Regions from separate parts of the Paraburkholderia unamae genome, predicted to be linked through region 2. Evidence: predicted binding sites of a transcription regulator. Region 2 holds the regulator's gene; the other holds the start of a gene.

Region 1 (7,190 bases), 270 kb from region 2:
AGGGCGCGGGCGCGGGCGCGGTGTCCCATTCGGCCTCGATGGCGGCGAGCTTGACCTGCTGCACCTCGCCGTCGGTGTAGCCCGATTCGTCGCCGAGGATCAGCACGCATAGCGTGGAGGCGAGGCCAAAGCCCGCGGCGATGGCGAACGAGCGCAGCGCGAACTCCACGTCGCGGCGGCGCAGCAGGTACCACGACGAGATGCCGAGCACGAACATCGAGGCCGTCACGTAGCCGGCCGAAACCGTGTGCACGAACTTCACCTGTGCGACGGGATTGAAGATCACCTCGAACAGGCTGGTGAGCTCCATGCGCATGGTCTCGTAGTTGAACGCCGCGCCCACGGGGTTCTGCATCCAGCCGTTGGCGATGAGAATCCACAGCGCCGAGAGGTTCGAGCCGAGCGCGACGAGAAACGTGGTGAACAGGTGCGCGCCTTTCGACAGGCGATTCCAGCCGAAGAAGAACAGGCCGACGAAGGTCGATTCGAGGAAGAAGGCCGCGAGCCCCTCCACGGCGAGCGGCACGCCGAAGATATCGCCCACGTAGTGCGAGTAGTAGGACCAGTTGGTGCCGAACTGGAACTCCATGGTGAGGCCGGTGGTGACGCCCATCGCGAAGTTGATGGCGAAGAGCTTGCCCCAGAACAGCGTCATGTCCTTGTAGATCACCTTGCCGGTCATCACGTAGACGGACTCCATGATGACGAGCAGCCACGACAGGCCAAGCGTGAGCGGCACGAACAGGAAGTGGTAAAGCGCGGTGATGGCGAACTGAAGCCGCGAAAGATCCACTGTTTCAATCGTGGGCATGGCGCTCTCCTTGCGGATTTCCTCGTTGCGTTCCTTGTTGCGATGGCGACGCCGGCGGCGCGGCCGTGGGCGGCATGGGCACGGAGAGAATGGCCTGCGCCACGGCGGCAGGCGCCATGCGCATATCTTCGGCCTGCGGGTGATTGAAGAACGCGTATTTGAGCGCGAGCAGCAGCACGAGCTTGATGGCGAGGACGAGGACGATGTCGCGCGCGAACGTGGGGCCGCGGGTCCACTGGACGATCCGCGCGCGCAGCGGGAGCGCCGCGCGGGGGCGTTGACCGGATGCAGAGATCATGACGACGGTTGCCCTTGAGCGCGTTGTCAGGCCAGACCGCCGCGCGGCCTGGGGCTCATCACCTCGAAATCATCTTAGGGTGGAATCAGCGCGGCCGGTGCGAAGGTGTGCAGCGGGCTGACGGGCGCGAGGGCGCGCAGGGGCGTAAGCAGTGTGCAGGAGCGTGCAAAAGAAAAAGCCCCGTTCGCGGGAACGGGGCTTTCGGTACGGCTTCCGGGCTGACGCTTACGCGTAGTCGGCAAGCGCGGTGCGCATCTTCTTCATGGCGCTCGCCTCGATCTGGCGAATGCGCTCGGCCGACACGCCGAACTCGTCGGCCAGCTCGTGCAGGGTCGAACCGCCCGAGCCGTCGTCGGCGACGTTCAGCCAGCGCGCCTCGATGATGCGGCGGCTGCGTGCGTCGAGCGCTTCCAGCGCGCTCGCGATGCCGTCGGACTGAAGGCGGTCGCGCGAACGGGCGGCCAGCACGGCGCTCGGCTCGCTATGCGAGTCGGCGAGCCAGGCGATCGGGGCGTACGACTCCTCGCCGTCTTCCGTCTGGCCTTCGAGCGCGATGTCGGCGCCCGAGAGACGCGTTTCCATCTCCACGACTTCTTCGCGCTTCACGTTCAGTTCCTGCGCGAGGCCGTCGATCTCCTCCGGCGTGAACGATTGCAGGCCCTGCTTGTGGCTGCGCAGGTTGAAGAACAACTTGCGCTGCGCCTTGGTCGTGGCGACCTTCACCATGCGCCAGTTGCGCAGGATGTACTCGTGAATTTCAGCCTTGATCCAGTGCATCGCGTACGACACGAGGCGCACGTTCTGCTCGGGGTCGAAGCGCTTCACAGCCTTCATCAGGCCGATGTTGCCTTCCTGGATCAGATCGGCATGCGGCAAGCCGTAGCCGAGGTAATTGCGCGCGATCGACACCACGAGGCGCAGGTGCGACAGCACCAGACGGCGCGCGCCCTCGAGGTTGTTTTGCTCGCGAAACTCAGTCGCGAACTGGCGCTCTTCTTGCGGCGTCAACATCGGGATCCGGTTCACGGCCTGGATGTAGGCGTCGATGTTGCCCAACTGACCGGGCAGCAGGGAAGCGTTCGCGAGCGCCAGTGAACCCCCGGCCTTGGCCGACGACGGGCTCAGCGTATTCGGAAGGGTCATGGTCATTGCGTTGCTCACGTAGCGAACTCCTTAGGAATCTTGCAAAAGTCAGACTGCGACTCCACGGTGGATGTTAGCACTCTGAATCACCGAGTGCTAATACTTGGAGTCTGTAGGGGCTTCAAGGTTCCTTGATTCCTATCGAAATGGTTGTATCGATAGATTACACCAAAATCGCGGCGGGCAAGTGGGACGGGGCTTGCGGCCCGGCGCGGGTCCGCGCATGGGGCGGGCCGAAGGAACACTCTAGATCGGGACAGCAGTCCGGCGCGAGCGCGCGGAGAAATAAGGGTTGGAATCAACGACCTTGGTGGGCGGCGTTGCGCCCGGACTTTGCCACGGAATCTGACTAATAGACATCGGACAAAGCCGAAAGTGCTGCGCTGCGACAATGGAGCGCGGCCGGCAAGGGTGGGCCGGTTCGGCGGGTGGCGTACGCCTCACATATGGGGATGTCACTTTTGATCGCAAGTATCCACGCGTCAAATCCTGGTATAAATTTCAGCCAGGCGCATGCAGAAAATCTTCGGCGTGGGTCTGCGTGGAGCGCGCGGACCGGCGCGCAAGGGGCTCGAGCGATGGCGGCAAAAGTAATCGATGCGATTCGCGGTCTGGAGCGCGAGCGCTTTCGCGCGATGGTGGACGGCGACGGCACGTCGCTGGACCAGTTGCTCGCCGATAACGCGACGTTCATCCATACGAACGGCAAACGCGAGACCAAGCAACAGTTCATCGACGCGATCACGGCGGGCCGCCGACGCTACCGGCAAATCGAGATCCAGTCGCAGGACGTGCTGCCCGTGGGCAACGAAGCCTGTGTGATCTCCGGGCGCGTGCTGATCGAGATGGAAGCGAACAACGGCGCACTGCTCTTTCCGATTGCCTACACGGCGATCCAGACGCAAGAGGGTGGTCACTGGCGTCTGCTCGCGTGGCAAGCGACACGTTGCGCGATCGAGTGATGACCGGTCAGTCCACTCGCTGAAGCGCCGGTTAGGCGTTTCAGGCGCACGCCGGCGGCCCGTTTTGCCGCCAGCGCTCAACGGCGCTGCATCTGTCCTGCTGAACTGCAAACTTTCTCCGGCTGCCTCAGGCCGCCGCGCGTCGATCTACCTGTGGCCAGGCCGCGCGATTCACCGCGCTCACGATAGCGGCGATGCTTGCATGGGCTGCGTCGTCGGCCACGCCCACGCCGTGGCGCACTGACTGGCCGCCCACGCGCGTCCCGACGAACACGACGGTGCCGCCCTGTGCTGTGCGCGCGGTCTCGAACGACGTGATTTCGATGCTTTCACCGGCCACCTGGGCAATCGCCGCGGCAACGGCCCCGGCGTGGGCTTCGTCCACGCTCGCCGCCGCCGGCACGGCCACGTCGCGGCCTTCCCAGCGCACGCGGCCCGCGCCGATATGCGCCGCCGGTCCTTGTGTTTCGAAGTACTCACGCGCGAAAAGCGCGCAAATCGAATCGCCCGTGATTTCCTCGCCCGACGTATCGGCCACCGTCTGCACGGCGTGGCTGAACTCGATCTGCACGCGGCGCGGCGGCGTGAAGCCCATGCCGCGCTCGAGCAGATATGTCGCGCCGCCCTTGCCCGACTGGCTGTTCACGCGGATCACGGCGTCATAGCTGCGGCCGAGATCGGCGGGATCGATCGGAAGATAGGGCACTTCCCAGATCGCGTCGGGCTGCTGCTGCGCGAGGCCCTTGCGGATCGCGTCCTGGTGCGAGCCCGAGAACGCCGTGAACACGAGGTCGCCCGCGTACGGATGACGCGGATGCACGGGCAACTGGTTGCAGCGCTCGACCACGCGGCGCACGGCGTCGATGTCGGAGAAGTCGAGGCCCGGATCGATGCCCTGGGTGTAGAGGTTCATCGCGAGCGTGACGAGGTCCACGTTGCCGGTGCGCTCGCCATTGCCGAACAGGCAGCCTTCGATACGGTCCGCGCCCGCGAGCAGCGCCATTTCGGCGGCGGCGACCGCCGTGCCGCGGTCATTGTGCGGGTGCACCGAGAGGACGATGCTGTCGCGGTAGGCGAGATTGCGGTCCATCCACTCGATCTGGTCGGCGTAGACGTTCGGCATTGCCGCTTCGACGGTCGCCGGGAGATTCACGATCATCTTGTGATCGCGCGTCGGGCGCCACGTCTGGGCCACCGCATCGCAGACTTCGCGCGCGAAGGTCAGCTCGGTCATGCTGAAGGTTTCGGGGGAATACTGGTAAATCCAGTGCGTTTGCGGATTTTTATCGGCATGTTCACGGATGATGCGCGTGCCTTCGACCGCGAGCGCCTTGACCTCATCCTTCGACTGCCCGAACACGATCTTGCGGAACGACGGGCAGATCGCGTTGTAGAGGTGGACGATCGCGCGCGGCACGCCCTGGAGCGCCTCGAAGGTGCGCGCAATCAACTCTTCGCGCGACTGCACGAGCACTTCGATCGTCACGTCTTCCGGAATGCGCTTTTCGTCGATCAGCTTGCGCACGAAATCGAAGTCGGTCTGCGAAGCGGACGGAAAGCCGACTTCGATTTCCTTGAAGCCGATCGCCACGAGCATCTCGAAGAACTCGGTCTTCTGCTCGATGCTCATGGGTTCGATGAGCGACTGGTTGCCGTCGCGCAGGTCGGTGCTCATCCAGATCGGCGCGCGTCCGACGGTACGCGTTGGCCATTTGCGGCCGTTCAAGCGGATGGCGGGAAAGGGGCGGTACTTCTCGGCGGGATTACGCAACATGACGAGCCTCGTTCTTCATGATGTCGTTTGCGATGGCGGTCGGCAGCGGGCGGCTGGCGGGCTGACGACGGAGCACGATGCGCGAAACTTCACGCGTACGGGCGGCAACCTCGGACGCGAAGAAGACGGCCACGGTGACGGCGGTAGCCGGCGCGGCGAAACTGGACGTGAACGATGCCCATGCAACGTGCATTTTGACCTCGCGACTCGTCCGAACGGTAAGCGGACGAATGCAGACGACAGGTTGTAGAGATACAGCGGATTTGGGGTACTGCGAGAACTGCTTTGGGAGGACCGCGGTGACCGGAGAGGGGGTCGTTGCGGCGCTACACCAGCTTTAGGCTAGGCGTAGCGATAGGGCCGATAGTCGGCCGAAGGTAATTCGGAGGGTGTTCGGGTAGGAACGCATTCGTCCAATGTAAATCAGGGCGAATGCGTGTGTCAACAACGAATTTGCAGATTGGCCGCGTGAAGATGCCCGAGGATGGCTGACGAAGCGCGCCGATGCGTTGGCGGACAAATGTGGGAGCGAACGCGCGGGTCGCCCGCGCCGCAAGGCTTTCAGCGGATCGGACGAGGTCTTTGGGGTTCGCTCTTTAGCGCTTGGCGATGCGCTTGATCGTCTCGATCTGGCGCGTGATCGCCTCCGGCACCGGCGCTTCGCCGCGCAACACGGCCTCGATCCAGGCGGCCGTAGTGGGCGCGTCGCGGCCCTCGGGGAGATCGACTTCGGGTGCGCCGGGCGACGAGCGCTCCGGTTCGACCAGCGTTTCGCAGATGCCGTCGTGCAGCCAGTCGACCTGCACCTGACGCCGCGTGTCCGCGACGGCTTCGCCTTCGGTGCCGCGCGCGAGCAGCGCGCCGCCAATGGCCGCGTCCGGGTGCGCCGCGAAGAGCGCGCTCAGGCTTTCGCGATACGGCGGATGCGTGTAGTTCACGAGACGCAGGCCCGGCTGCGCGAACGGTTGCAGCAGCTTCACGAGCGTATGCGTGGAGTTGCGCACACCCATGCGACGGCGCAGCGAGAGCAGGCGCGCCACCTTCGGCGCGAGCGTTTCGATCGAGGCGAACGCCACGCGGCGCGTAGCCAGTTGCGACTCGACCCCGGCATGATCCCCGGCTTCGGGCTGGTTGAGCGCCGCGAAGATCTCGGCGCTCGTCACGCGGCCCGGATCGGTGGTGACGCCGTGCACGAGCGTCGGCACGCCTTCGCGTGCGAGCAGCAGGGCGAGCAGCGGCACGAGATTGGGCTGCTTGCGCGCACCGTTGTAGCTCGGGATCGACACGGCGCGGTAATCGCCTTGCGGCGCCGCGAGCGGCGCGAACGAGGCGTGCGCGGCGCCGAGCATGGCGGCGAGTTCGTCCGCGGTTTCACCTTTGAGGCGGTAAGCGAGCAGCACCGCGCCCAGTTCGAGTTCGGGCACGCGGCCGTCGAGCATCGCGGCGTAGAGCGCGTGCGTGTCTTCCGACGAGAGCGAGCGCGCGCCGTGAGGGCCGCGGCCGATCTCCTTGATGAAGCGGGCGCACGGGAAGATGTCAGTGGAATCGGCGGTGGTCATGGGCTGGCGCGGTTCGTTCGACGGCGTGCGGCAAAGGCCGCCATCGTATTGAAATGGGGGATGCGGGAAGTATCGCACGAGCGCGCCGCCCCTCGCCGGGCATGCCGGCGCCCACGTCCGGCCGGCGAGGCCGCGCGCGCGAAGTGCAAGCCGCGCACGCCCGCCGCCGCGCGTTACACTCGCGATTGACCAACCGGACGGCGCAAGCCGTGCCCCATCCCGCTACGCCTGCGTGCCTCGCGCACGCGTCCACACAAAGACGGAGAACTCCATGACCTACGTATTCGAACCGGCGCCGCTCGCCTCGGTGCCGGTTGCCGGCAGTGACGCGCGCTTTCCGGTGCGCCGCATCTACTGCGTTGGCCGCAACTACGAAGCCCATGCGCGCGAGATGGGCCACGATCCGAACCGCGAGCCGCCGTTCTTCTTCGCCAAGCCTGCCGACGCCGTGCTCTACGTTGCCCCCGGCTCGACCGGCGAGTTCCCGTATCCGGCGCAGTCGCAGAACGTGCACTTCGAGATGGAACTCGTCGCGGCGATCGGCAAGAGCGGCAAGGACATTCCCGTCGTGAGCGCGCTCGACCATGTGTATGGCTACGCGCTCGGTCTCGACATGACCCGCCGCGACCTGCAAGGCGAAGCG
Region 2 (7,190 bases):
CGCGTACAGCGTGTTCTTCGGGTTGGTGACCGACTGGCGCTTGGCCGGCGCGCCGACCAGCACTTCGTTGTCGTCCATGTAGGCGATGATCGACGGCGTCGTACGGGCGCCTTCGGAATTCTCGATCACCTTGACCTGATTGCCTTCCATCAGCGCCACGCACGAGTTGGTGGTGCCGAGGTCAATACCAATGATTTTGCCCATTTTTCTCAAATCTCCAATTTTGATCGCTGTGCGGACGCCGCTTTCGCGCTGCTTTAAAACTTCACGCTCAACGCCGCGTGCTTCGTTTAGCGCGGCTAGCGTCCACAAAAATTCGGAACTGCTGCCCAAATAAGTGCCGAGACGGCGTTTTCAAGGGGTTCAGGCTATGCGTTCCATCATTTTTTTCAATCGGCGCCCCGTTTTGTCGCCCAGGCCGCCGATTGCCTTTCTTTCCGCTTACTTCGGTGCCGAAACGGTCACGAGCGCCGGACGCAGCACGCGGTCGGCGATCACATAGCCCTTTTGCAGCACGTTGACGACGGTGTTGGCTTCCTGCTCGGACGGCACCATCGAAATGGCCTGGTGACGGTGCGGGTCGAACTTCTCGCCCACCGGGTTGATCGCGAGGACCTTGCCCTTCTCGAGCGCGCCGGTGAGTTGCCTGAGCGTGAGCTCGACGCCTTCGTTGACCTTGGCCAGGTCGTCGGAGTTGTGCGCGAGCGCGGCTTCGAGGCTGTCCATCACCGGCAGCAGATGCTCGGCGAAGCTTTCGATGGCGAACTTGTGCGCCTTGGTGACGTCTTCCTGCGCGCGGCGGCGGACGTTTTCCGTCTCGGCCTTGGCGCGGACGAAGGCGTCCTGCAATTCGGCGATCTTCGCCTGGGCTTCCGCCAGCGCGGCAGCGTTCTGGTCCACGCCGCCTTGCGTTGCCTGCTCGGCAGCTTCGGCCGCCTGTGGCTGGCCGGCCTGCGCCTGGGCTTGCGACGCCTCGTCCGCGGGCGTGGGGTTCTGGCTCGTCGGGTTCTCTTGCGTGTTTTCCATGTCGCTGAACGTCGTTGAATAGTAAAAAAGGGAACAAAGCATCGGGCGCGTTGCCGCCGCCCTTTCCGCCGCGCCGCCGGCTGTTGCGCCAGCGCGACAGATGCTTCATACATCGGGACAGCACGTGGGTGCCGGATCGCTTGTTTCAAGGCCTTCCGGCGTTTTTTTATACAGGGATCAAGACGCCGAAACTGCCCGTTACAACCATTACCGCAGTGCCGCAAAAATGAAATTGAGTACGGGCCAACCCTGACCTACACTCAGGAACAGGTGCTGCTCATGACGTGTTTACCCTGAGTGCGGCACCGTACCGAATGGGCCTGGGATTAGCAAATTTTTAGCCAACAAACTCGCTAACCGGGCCTCGAAACTGGCCGTTTTGCAGCAATCCCAAGGGGGAGTACCGTGAAACTGACCTTTGCCATATCGGTGGTCGCGCTGGTACTCATCGCCGGAACCACGACCATCTGCATGTCAGGCGCCGTGAACGAAAACACGACGGAGTACGGTGGCGTGCACGCCACGATGGAAGCGCTGTTCAACCCTCACGCGAAAGTTTGTCGATAGTGCGGCGGTCGCGCTTGGTCGGCCTGCCCTGCAACACGGCGGCCGGCTCCCGAAAGAGCCGCCGCCGCTCCTGTTCGGCCGTGCGCCGCTCGCGCCCGGCCGCGGTTTCCGCATAAAGCGTTTGCGCGACGCTGGCGGGGCCGCGCACGTCGCAAATGCCCAGCACTTCCACTTCCCACACCACGTGATCGATCTCGAATTCCACGAGGTCGCCCACGCGCACGTCCTTCGACGCCTTCACGGCGTCGCCGCGAATGCGCACGTGGCCCTTGTTCACGGCGTCCGAGGCGAGCGAGCGCGTCTTGAAGAAGCGCGCCGCCCAGAGCCACTTGTCGATGCGCAACCGCGCGCCAGGTTCAGTCGAGATCTTGTAGTTCATCAGATGCTTTCCGGATGAGCCGCCGAGGTGACCACTCAGGCCACCGCGCCGGCGCTCGCCGCGGCCTGCACGGGCCAGCCCTGCAAGTGCTGCGCAACGATCTCGCCCAGCGCCGAAATCCATGCGGGCGAGGCGTTCAGGCACGGAATGCGGTGGAATTCCTTGCCGCCGCCATGCAGGAATTCGTCGCGCACCTCCATGCCGATTTCCTCGATGGTTTCGAGGCAGTCGGCCGTGAAACCGGGGCAAAACACGTCGGCGCGCCGCACGCCGCCCGCGCCCAGCTCGCGCAGCGTCGGCGCCGTGTACGGCTGGAGCCACTGCGCGCGCCCGAAACGCGACTGGAACGTGACCCGGCACTCCACCGGCGTCAGTTCCAGCGCGTGCGTGAGCAGCGCGGCGGTCTGCTGGCACTGGTCGTGATACGGGTCGCCGAGGTCGAGCGTACGGCTCGGCACGCCGTGAAAGCTCAGCACGAGGCGATCGCCCGCGGCGAAATCGGGCTTGCCGTGTGCGTGCCAGTACTGGTGCACCTGGGCCGCGAGCGCCGCGATATAGGCCGGATGGTCGTGATAGCCGCGCACCGTGCGGATTTCCGGCTGGTTGCGCATGCGCCGCAGCGCGACGAACGCCGCGTCGAACGCCGTGGCCGTGGTCGACGCCGAATATTGCGGGTACATCGGCATGAGCAGGATGCGTTCCGCGCCCGCCAGCTTGAGCTGGTTGAGCATCGCCGGGATGTCGGGCGTGCCGTAGCGCATCGCGTAGTCGACGAGCACCGTGTAGTCGTTGATCTGTAGCAGATGGCGCAGGCCGTCGGTCTGCTTTTGCGTGTGCACGCGCAGCGGCGAGCCCTCGGGCGTCCACACCGCCGCGTACTTTTTCGCCGACGAGCGGCCGCGCAGCGGCAGGATCAGCGCGCGCAGGATGATCTGCCAGATGGGCGCCGGAATCTCGACCACGCGCGGATCGGAGAGGAACTGCGCGAGATAGCGGCGCACGGCGCGCGGCGTGGGCGCGTCCGGCGTGCCCAGATTGATGAGCAGCACGGCGACGCGATGCGCCGCGGCGGACTGCGAAGGCCGCTCCAGGTCGAAACGCATAGGCGAGTCAGTGGCGCCACGCTTTTCGCGCGGCAACGGTTGCATGAAACAAGCATTATAGCGGGCGCCCCTGGCAGGCCAACCGGGTGGCGCCGCGCCGCCGTTTGCGGGCTCGCCGCACGTTGGCCGTTCGGCTAATGGCGCGCAACGCGGCTTTCGGCGACGATCTCAGGAAAGGCGGGGGTGGCCCCGGCCCGGCGCTCAGTTCTGGCTGAGCGTGAGCGAAAGCAGGCGCGCGGTGATGTCCACGATCGGAATCACGCGGTTGTAGGCCATGCGGGTCGGCCCGATCACGCCGAGCGTACCCACGATCTTGCCGTTCACCTCGTAGGGCGCCGTCACCACGCTCATTTCCTCGATCGGCACGAGGTTCGACTCGCCGCCGATGAAAATCTGCACGCCCTGCGCGTGACTCGAAACGTCGAGCAGTTGCAGGAGGCTGGTTTTCTGGTCGAACACGTCGAACAGCTTGCGCAGGCGCGCCATGTCCGACGAAAGATCGGCCACTTCGAGCAGGTTGCGCTCGCCAGAGATGAGCACGGTGTCGCCGCTTTCGGGCTCCTCGGTGCTCGCGGTCACGGCCGCGTGCATGAGTGTCGTCATGTCGCCGCGCAGCGCGTCGATTTCCTCGCGCAAGCGGCGGCGCACCTCGTCGAACGAAAGGCCGGCAAAATGCGCGTTGATGTAATTGGAGGCTTCGATCAGCTCGGAAGGCGTGAAGTCGCGCTGCGTCGCCATGATGCGGTTCTGCACGTCGCCTTCGGGCGTCACGATGATGAGCAGGATGCGCTTGTCGGACAGGCGCATGAACTCGATCTGCTTGAACACGTGGCTGCGCCGCGGCGTGAGCACCACGCCCGCGAACTGCGAGAGGTTCGACAGCACGCTGGCCGCCGCCGCCACCACCTTCTGCGGCTCGCCGGGGCGCAGCGTGGTTTTCACCGCGCGCGTGACCGCGTCGTCCTCGGAACCTGGCTCGACGGTGAGCATGGTGTCGACGAACAGGCGGTAGCCGCGCGGCGTGGGCACGCGCCCGGCCGAGGTGTGCGGGCTGGACACGAGCCCCAGTTCCTCGAGGTCCGACATCACGTTGCGAATGGTCGCCGGGCTCAGCTCCAGGCCGGAATAGCGCGACAACGTGCGCGAGCCGACCGGCTGACCTTCGGCGATGTAGCGCTCGATCAGCGTTTTGAGGAGGGTTTGTGCGCGGGGATCTAGCATGACTGAAAATTTTAGCCTAATGGCGGGTTCACGGCGAGTACGCCGCGTGGCGCGGCCTTCGGGCAAGCCGCCCGGCACGGCGCGCGGCTTGCTGCCCGCGCCCCCGGCCGGCGCGCCTCGCGCTCGCGTTTTGTCATCGCCGTGTCACCGGCTTCGGGCTGGAAGGCGCGGCATGCAAGGCCCGGCGGGGCGTCCGGGGCCCGCGCCAGGTTCTTTTCGCGACCTGACTATGGTGTAATGCCGGCATGCAGATCCATAAGATCCAGAGCCAGTTCAAGACGGTTGCGCTAGTCGGGCGCAGCAATACGCCAGGCATCGCCGAGCCGCTGTCGGCGCTCGCCCAGACCATTGCGAAGCGCGGCTTCGAGGTCGTGTTCGAAGCGCAGACCGCGGAGGAAATCGGCGCGCAGGGCTATCCCGCGCTTCAGCCCGCAGAGATCGGCGCGCGCGCGGACGTAGCCGTGGTGCTCGGCGGCGACGGCACGATGCTCGGCATCGGCCGCCAGCTCGCGCCCTACCGCACGCCGCTCATCGGCATCAACCACGGGCGTCTCGGCTTCATCACCGACATCGCGTTTTCCGAAATGCAGGAGGTCGTGCCGCAACTGCTCGCGGGCTCGTTCGAGCGCGAGGAGCGCTCGCTGCTCGAATCGCGCATCACGCGCGACGGCGACCCGATCTATCACGCGCTCGCCTTCAATGACGTGGTCGTGAACCGCAGCGGCTTTTCCGGCATGGCGGAGCTGCGCGTGAACGTGGACGGCCGCTTCATGTACAACCAGCGCTCGGACGGCCTGATCGTCGCGACGCCCACGGGCTCGACCGCTTACGCGCTCTCGTCGCAGGGGCCGATCCTGCATCCGCAGTTGCAAGGCATCGTGCTCGTGCCGATTGCCCCGCATGCGCTTTCGAACCGCCCCATCGTGCTGCCGGACGACTGCAAGGTGAGCATCCAGATCGTGGCGGGCCGCGACGTCAACGTGAACTTCGACATGCAGTCGTTCACGGCGCTCGAACTGAACGACGTGATCGAGGTGCGCCGCTCGCGCCACACCGTGCCCTTCCTGCACCCCGTGGGCTACAGCTACTACCGTACGCTGCGCAAGAAGCTGCACTGGAACGAGCACCCCTCGTTGCAGAACGACCCGGAAGACTGAACCCGAGCCCTACCGAGCCCCACCACACGCCCATGCTTCGCCATCTCTCGATTCGCGACTTCGTGATCGTCGCCGCGCTCGACCTTGAGTTCGACCTTGGCTTCACCGTGTTCTCCGGCGAAACGGGCGCGGGCAAGTCGATCCTGATCGACGCCCTCGCGCTTACGCTCGGCGCGCGCGCCGATGCGTCCGTCGTGCGCACGGGCGAAAGCCGCGCCGACATCACCGCCGAATTCGACGCGCCGGCGCACGTCGCGCGCTGGCTCGACGAGCAGGCGCTCGCGAATGTCGACGCAGGCGACAGCGAGCCCTCCGTCATGATGCGCCGCGTGGTGGACAGCGGCGGCCGCTCGCGCGCCTTCATCAACGGCACGCCGGCCACGCTCGCGCAATTGCGCGAACTGGGCGAGATGCTGGTGGACATCCACGGCCAGCACGCGCACCAGTTGCTCATGCGGCCCGACGCGCAGCGCGAGCTGTTCGACACGCACGCGGGCCTCACCGATCTGGCCGCCACGGTCACGCGCGCATGGCGCGATGCGCGCGACGCCCGGCTGGCGCTGCAAACCGCCACGTCGCGCGACCGCGAACTGCAACTGGAGCGCGAGCGCCTCGCCTGGCAGCTCGCCGAGCTCGACAAGCTCGCGCCGCAGCCCGGCGAATGGGAAGAGGTGAACGCCGAGCACGTGCGGCTTTCGAACTCGGCGAACCTGATCAGCGGCGTGCAGGGCGCGCTCGCGGCGTTGTCGGAATCCGACGGCGCGATGATCTCGCAGTTGAATTCGATCGTCTCGAAGCTGCGCGATCTCGCCGAGGTCGACGCCGAACTCAACGACGCGCTCGCCGCGCTCGACCCCGCCGCGATCCAGCTTCAGGAAGCGGCCTACTCGCTCTCGCATTACGCGCAGCGCCTCGACCTCGATCCGCACCGGCTCGCGCAGGTGGAGCAGCGCCTCGACGCGCTGCACTCTGCCGCGCGCAAGTTCCGCCTTCAGGCCGAGGCGCTGCCCGACGAGCACGCCGCGCGCCGCCAGCAACTCGCGGCGCTCGACGCCGCGTCCGATCTCGACGGCCTGCGCGCCGCCGCGCAGAAAGCGCAGGACGCGTACCTCGCCAAGGCGCACCAGCTCTCGAAGGCGCGCGCCAAGGCGGCGCGGGCGCTCGGCGCGGCGGTCACCCAGGGCATGCAGGAACTGGCGATGGCGGGCGGCAGTTTCGATGTCGCGCTCGTGCCGCTCGGCAACGCGTCCAGTGGCGAGCCGATCGGCGGCGCGAACGGTCTGGAGCAGATCGAATTCCGCGTGGCGGGTCACGCGGGCGTGCCACTGCGCCCGCTTGCGAAGATCGCCTCGGGCGGCGAACTCGCGCGCATCAGCCTCGCGCTCGCCGTGATCGCGAGCGCCGCGAGCCCCACGCCCACGCTGATCTTCGACGAAGTCGATACGGGCATCGGCGGCGGCGTGGCGGAAGTCGTCGGGCGTCTGCTGCACCAGCTCGGCGGCGAGCGCCAGGTGCTGTGCGTCACGCACCTGCCGCAGGTCGCGGCGCGCGGCGACCGCCACTTCCAGGTATCGAAGTCCGGCGACGGCAACGGCGGCACGGTCTCGGCCGTCATGCCGCTCGACCGCGGCGGCCGCGTGGAGGAAGTCGCGCGCATGCTGGGCGGTCTGGAGATTACCGCGACAACCCGGCGGCATGCGAAGGAGATGCTGGCGGCTTGAGGGCGTCCCCTCGCGC

What was found. Region 2 encodes HrcA, which represses chaperone genes, less so after heat shock. Its sites were predicted from a motif close to TTAGCACTCNNNNNNNNNGAGTGCTAA; they were not measured.
Region 1: a site for HrcA is predicted at 2,326-2,352, ahead of rpoH (RNA polymerase sigma factor RpoH). Genes of this name have one in related genera too.

Annotation. Positions count from the first base shown of each region.
Region 1 is NZ_QEOB01000001.1:602,405-609,594, forward strand. Features, by position in the region: gene C7402_RS02715 (cytochrome ubiquinol oxidase subunit I) at 1-811, opposite strand, end outside; gene cydP (cytochrome oxidase putative small subunit CydP) at 798-1,109, opposite strand; gene rpoH (RNA polymerase sigma factor RpoH) at 1,335-2,270, opposite strand; gene C7402_RS02730 (nuclear transport factor 2 family protein) at 2,831-3,214, shown strand; gene leuA (2-isopropylmalate synthase) at 3,342-4,988, opposite strand; gene ybiB (DNA-binding protein YbiB) at 5,585-6,547, opposite strand; gene C7402_RS02750 (fumarylacetoacetate hydrolase family protein) at 6,819-7,190, shown strand, end outside.
Region 2 is NZ_QEOB01000001.1:870,907-878,096, reverse strand. Features, by position in the region: gene dnaK (molecular chaperone DnaK) at 1-204, opposite strand, end outside; gene grpE (nucleotide exchange factor GrpE) at 442-1,026, opposite strand; gene C7402_RS03855 (RNA-binding S4 domain-containing protein) at 1,565-1,972, opposite strand; gene hemH (ferrochelatase) at 2,008-3,075, opposite strand; gene hrcA (heat-inducible transcriptional repressor HrcA) at 3,277-4,296, opposite strand; gene C7402_RS03840 (NAD kinase) at 4,542-5,453, shown strand; gene recN (DNA repair protein RecN) at 5,486-7,174, shown strand.